One region of the Pseudoalteromonas sp. SG44-8 genome, then DNA from elsewhere that is predicted to be linked to it. Evidence: predicted binding sites of a transcription regulator. Region 1 holds the regulator's gene; the other holds the start of a gene.
The links. The regulator NrdR, encoded in region 1, represses ribonucleotide reductase genes. The targets are predictions, from matches to a motif close to AAACACNANATNTNGTGTTT.
Positions count from the first base shown of each region.

Region 1 (3,206 bases):
CATCACTGTGCTTGGCCACAACCGTTAAGCAAACCCCATTAGTTGCAATGCTATCGCCTAAATTTACATCGGCCATATCAAGGTTATTACTTTTAATGCGGATAGCTAAATCGCCTTGCTTTTGTTGTAACTCGCTAATAGTGCCCGTTGCTTCGATGATCCCAGTAAACATAGTGGTTACTCTTTAGTTATTTGGTTTAGATGAGGCTTTGCGTGGTGTCGCCGTGATACGAATATCGTCACCGATACACACACACTCATTAATTGATAAATTAACAACGTCCTGCATACTTGTCAGCTCTGTAAAGTTTAGTAAGCTTTTGCCGTCATTCCCTAACAACTTCGGCGCCAGATAAACAATATATTCATCAATTAAATTACATTCAGTCATTTGGCCCGCTAAGGTTGCCCCTGCCTCTAACCAAATATGATTAAACTGTTGCTGCGCTAAAAGTTTCATGGCAGCCACTAAATCAACTTTATTATTTTTTTCTGGTACTACAATATGGCTTACGTAATGAGGCCATTGCTGTGATTTATCAAGTTCAGTGGTAAGAATAATTACTTCACTGGCAATGCTAAATAATGCTAGCTCAGGTGTTAAACGATTTTGTGAATCAATAATAATACGTACAGGTTGGCGTACAGGTAATTGCGTTGGTAACGGCTCTGGCAGCTCATCAACACGAACATTGAGTTTTGCATTATCAACTAATACTGTGTCCGCGCCGGTTAAAATAGCGCAGCTTTGTGCGCGCTGTAGTTGCACATCTTGGCGAGCCTTAGGGCCCGTTATCCACTTACTTTGACCGTTTTTAAGTGCCGTTTTACCATCAAGGCTTGCGGCCATTTTGCAGGTAATAAATGGCATACCTTGCTCCATGCGCTTTAAAAAGCCACGGTTTAACAGCCTTGCTTGTTGTTCTAACAAACCTGACGCAACCTCAATGCCCGCGTCCGCTAAAATAGCTAAACCTTTACCGGCTACCTGCGGGTTTGGATCAACCATAGCAGCAATTACTTTTACCACGCCAGCAGCTTTTAAACCTTCGGCACACGGCGGTGTGCGACCAAAATGGCTACAAGGTTCAAGCGTGACATAAGCAGTTGCACCAAAGGCTTGGCTACCCGCCATTGCTAATGCATTCACTTCAGCATGGCCTTGGCCGGCAACTTGATGAAAACCTTCACCAACAATAACGTCATTTTTTACTAATACACAGCCAACGTTTGGGTTTGGGGTGGTAGTAAAGCGTCCTTGTTTGGCAAGCTCAATCGCTCGGGTCATATAAGAGAAATCTTGTTCGCTAAACTGATATTGGTTCATATCACTCTCCCAAACGGGCAATTTCTTCACCAAATTCACGAATATCTTCGAATGAACGGTATACCGATGCAAATCTGACGTAAGCGACTTTATCGAGTTTTTTCAACGCTTCCATAATGCATTCGCCAATCAGGTGACTGGAAATCTCACGCTCGCCGGTGGCACGTAATTGCGATTTAATAATATTGACCACTTCATCAACTTGCTCGGTACTGACGGGGCGTTTTTCTAATGCGCGGTGTAGACCATTAAGGAGTTTATCTTCATTGAAAGGTTCACGGCTACCGTCTTGTTTGATCACCCGAGGCATTACAAGTTCTGCGCCTTCAAAGGTAGTAAAGCGTTCATGACATTCATTGCATTCACGGCGTCGCCTTACTTGGTGGCCACCTCCCACTAAACGCGAGTCAATCACTTTGGTATCTTTTGCGGTGCAAAATGGACAATGCATAGGTATCAGCTTCCGTTAAAAACAAAAAAGGCCGCTTTTAGGCGGCCTTTATAATAGCAAAAAACTAAGCTATTGTGATCTAAATTACTGTTTGTAACTCAATTAAGCGTAAACAGGTAATTTTTTACAGATTGCTTTAACTTTCTCTTTTACTTGTGCTTGTACTGACTCATCGTTGATGTTGTCTAGTACGTCACAGATCCAGCCAGCAAGCTCTTTAGACTCAGCTTCTTTAAAACCACGGCGTGTGATTGCCGGTGAACCAATACGTAAACCAGACGTTACAAACGGTGAACGTGGGTCATTTGGTACTGAGTTTTTATTTACGGTGATATTAGCATTACCTAAAGCCGCATCTGCGTCTTTACCAGTGATGTCTTTATCAATTAGATCAAGTAAGAACAAGTGGTTTTCTGTTTTATCAGATACGATCTTATAACCGCGCTCTTGCATTACTGCAACCATAGCTTTAGCATTTTTCACAACTTGAGTTTGGTATACTTTAAACTCTGGTTGTAATGCTTCTTTAAATGCCACTGCTTTGGCAGCGATAATGTGACATAAAGGACCACCTTGACCACCAGGGAATACTGCACTGTTAAGCTTTTTATAAATAGCTTCGTCGCCACAAGCAGAAATAATCAAACCACCACGAGGGCCGGCTAATGTCTTATGCGTAGTTGTAGTAACAACGTGTGCATGTGGTACTGGGCTTGGGTAAACACCAGCAGCAATAAGACCTGCAACGTGAGCCATATCAACAAACAAGTAAGCGCCTACTTTGTCAGCGATTTCACGGAATTTAGCCCAATCAACAATACCTGAGTATGCTGAGAAACCACCGATGATCATTTTTGGTTTGTGCTCAAGTGCAAGTGCTTCAACTTGTGCGTAATCAATCTCGCCAGTCGCTTCGTCAAGTCCGTATTGGATTGCGTTATAAAGCTTACCAGAGAAGCTTACATGTGATCCATGCGTTAAGTGACCACCATGAGCTAAGCTCATACCTAACACTGTATCGCCAGCATCTAATAAAGCTAAGAACACAGCAGCATTTGCTTGTGAACCTGCGTGAGGCTGAACGTTAGCATAATCTGAACCAAACAATTCGTTTGCACGGTCAATCGCTAGTTGTTCAACCACGTCAACATGCTCACAACCACCGTAGTAACGCTTGCCCGGATAACCTTCAGCATATTTGTTTGTTAGCTGTGAACCCTGCGCTTCTAGTACGCGTGGGCTACAGTAGTTCTCAGATGCGATAAGCTCGATGTGTTCTTCTTGGCGAGCAGTCTCTTTAGTGATTGCTTCAAATAACTCTGGATCGAAATCCGAAATATTCATGCTACGTTCTAACATGGGGGCTCCTAGGGCAACGTGTATGGTATTTTGAAGGCTGAATTATACGCTGAAAACGTCAATTTGCCT
Region 1 covers NZ_JACJEQ010000004.1:212,223-215,428, reverse strand. The annotation lists gene H5163_RS05650 (riboflavin synthase) at 1-172, opposite strand, end outside; gene ribD (bifunctional diaminohydroxyphosphoribosylaminopyrimidine deaminase/5-amino-6-(5-phosphoribosylamino)uracil reductase RibD) at 185-1,327, opposite strand; gene nrdR (transcriptional regulator NrdR) at 1,329-1,778, opposite strand; gene glyA (serine hydroxymethyltransferase) at 1,881-3,137, opposite strand.

Region 2 (3,206 bases), on a different contig from region 1:
CACGAAAGTGCCACATATGGGCGCTTGCGGGGATTTAGTTATTATTACCAAGTCATGCTACCACAATTAATTTAGATTTACAGGCGCTAAATCTTTGCGATTTATTAATTTACCCCTATATAATGGCCTGAGATTGACGAGGAAGTTTTTTATGACCGAACATCAGAATGTAGATAGTGCAGAAATTGCAAAGTTTGAAGCCATCGCTGAGCGTTGGTGGGATCGTGAAGGCGAATTTAAACCCCTTCATGAAATTAATCCATTAAGATTAGATTTTATTGCCGACAAGGCCAAAGGCTTATTCGACAAAGAGACTCTCGATGTCGGCTGTGGTGGCGGTATATTGAGTGAAAGTATGGCGCGAATGGGCGCACATGTGACTGGTATTGATATGGGTCAAGAGCCGTTAACCGTTGCGAAACTACACAGTTTAGAAACCGGTGTAAACGTTGACTATATAAAAATACCTGCCGAACAGTATGCCAGCGAACACCCTGCCCGCTTTGATACTATTACTTGTATGGAAATGTTAGAGCATGTGCCAGACCCTGCATCTATCATTCATGCAGTAGCAGAATTAGCGAAACCTGGTGCCGATGTATTTTTCTCCACATTAAACAAAACCCCAAAAGCATATTTGTACGCAATTATCGGGGCGGAAAAATTATTGAAGATGGTGCCTGATGGAACCCATGATCACAAAAAGTTTATCAAACCAGCACAACTCATTGCATGGGCAGAACAAGCAGGCCTCAAAGTACGTGCTAGTGCGGGATTGAGTTATAACCCTTTATCAAAGCAGTACAGCTTAAATACCGATGTAAGCGTTAATTATATTCTGCATTTTGAGAAACTAGCGTAATGGCTGGTTTTAACACAGCAACCCCCGCAATTGATTACGACGCCTTTATTTTTGATTTAGACGGTACATTACTCGATACCGCAGATGATTTAGGGGCTGCGCTAAATTACGTACTCGCTGATCATAACCAACCATCAGTAACCGCTGATATATATCGTCCTGCAGCTTCTAACGGTGCAATGGCGCTGCTTGCAGCTGGATTTGGTCAGCAATGGCACGATCACCCAAATCAAGCTGACTTACGCCAGCAGCTATTAACGGCCTACGCAGATAATATTGCCACCCATAGTCAATGCTTTACTGGAATTGCACAATTATTGATCGCGCTTGATCAACAACAGATCAAATGGGGGATCATGACTAATAAACCTGAGTTTTTGACTATTCCATTAGTTGCTGCAATTGCTGAACTCAAAGATGCACAGGCAATTGTCAGTGGTGACACCCTCGATATCGCTAAACCATCCCCTTTACCTTTACTGCATACAGCCCAACTGTTAGATGTTGATCCGAATCGTTGTTTGTATATCGGTGATGCGCAGCGTGACATAATTGCAGCCAAGGCTGCAAACATGCACAGCGCTGCTGCGTTGTGGGGCTACATCCCTAGTGAAGCTGAGGCATTGAGTTGGCAAGCCGATTTTAATTGGCAATCACCTATTGATGCATTTAACCATATATAGTGCCATGTTAAATTTTAACCACTACATATTGTGATCGTGTTACTTTTTGCACATTGTTTGTTGATAAAAAAAGCAGCCAAAATTTATTTTTAAAATGCGTAAATTTAATCGATCATCAGTTGATTTTTATAAATTTCATTTTAATCAGATGGTCAAAGGTTAATGGCTACTAACACAAGCGTGTTATCCCAACGTTATCCACAATTAGGGGCGTTTATGCCCCTTGCAAATGATCGCATACCACACTATCTTGTGATCTAGAATTTGATGAACACCAGATGTTGTGGCTAAATGTTATTCAATTAAATTCGCGCTAATACAATTTTATTGCAATAAAAAATTTATTTTAAGAAAAATGTGTCACTAAAAAATATTATATCCCAAGGAATACAGGCAAAACTATGAACCAACAGCTATCTGTAAGCAAACGTGACGGCCGTAAAGAGTCACTTGATTTAGATAAGATCCATCGCGTTATTGCTTGGGCCGCCGAAGGTCTAAATAATGTGTCTGTCTCACAAGTTGAGCTGAAATCGCACATCCAGTTTTATGATGGTATTCGTACTGAAGACATCCATGAAACCATCATCAAAGCGGCCGCTGATCAGATCTCTAAAGAGTCGCCTGATTATCAATATTTATCAGCCCGCTTAGCTGTATTCCATTTGCGTAAAAAAGCCTATGGTCAATTTGAGCCACCGCGCTTGTATGATCATATCGTTAAGTTAGTTGAAGATAAGCGTTACGATGCACACTTACTAGCTGACTACACAGAGCAAGAAATTGATCAACTGGATGAATACCTTGATCATGGACGTGATTTAAACTTCAGCTATGCTGCTGTTAAACAGCTTGAAGGTAAATATTTAGTACAAAACCGTGTTACGGGTGAAATTTATGAAAGCGCACAGTTTTTATATATTTTAGTTGCAGCAAGCTTGTTCTCTGATTACCCAAAAGAAACGCGTTTAGACTACATAAAGCGTTTTTACGATGCAGTGTCATTGTTCAAAATTTCATTACCTACGCCTATTATGGCGGGAGTTCGTACCCCTACGCGTCAATTCAGTTCATGTGTACTGATTGAATGCGGTGACAGCCTAGATTCAATTAATGCAACCTCATCAGCGATTGTAAAATACGTATCGCAACGTGCAGGTATTGGTATTAATGCTGGTCGTATTCGCGCACTAGGTAGCCCTATTCGCAATGGTGAAGCATACCACACTGGTTGTATCCCGTTTTATAAGCACTTTCAAACGGCCGTTAAAAGTTGTTCGCAAGGTGGTGTCCGTGGTGGCGCAGCAACCCTGTTCTATCCACTTTGGCATCTAGAAGTTGAAAACTTATTAGTGCTTAAAAACAACCGTGGTGTTGATGATAACCGCGTTCGTCACTTAGATTACGGTGTACAGTTTAATAAACTAATGTACTCACGTTTGATCAAAGATGATTACATCACATTATTCAGCCCGTCTGATGTGCCTGGTTTATATGATGCATTTTTTGAAGATCAAGATGAATTTGATCGTCTTTACGTACAATATGAACAAGACGAGTCAATTCGTAAAAAACGTATTAAAGCTATTGAGCTGTTTTCAATGTTTGCACAAGAGCGTGCTAGCACTGGCCGCATCTATTTACAAAACGTTGACCACTGT
Region 2 covers NZ_JACJEQ010000002.1:12,905-16,110, forward strand. The annotation lists gene ubiG (bifunctional 2-polyprenyl-6-hydroxyphenol methylase/3-demethylubiquinol 3-O-methyltransferase UbiG) at 152-862, shown strand; gene H5163_RS02385 (HAD family hydrolase) at 862-1,545, shown strand; gene nrdA (class 1a ribonucleoside-diphosphate reductase subunit alpha) at 1,947-3,206, shown strand, end outside.
Region 2: nrdA (class 1a ribonucleoside-diphosphate reductase subunit alpha) is a predicted target of NrdR. The motif match lies at 1,815-1,834, and genes of this name have one in related genera.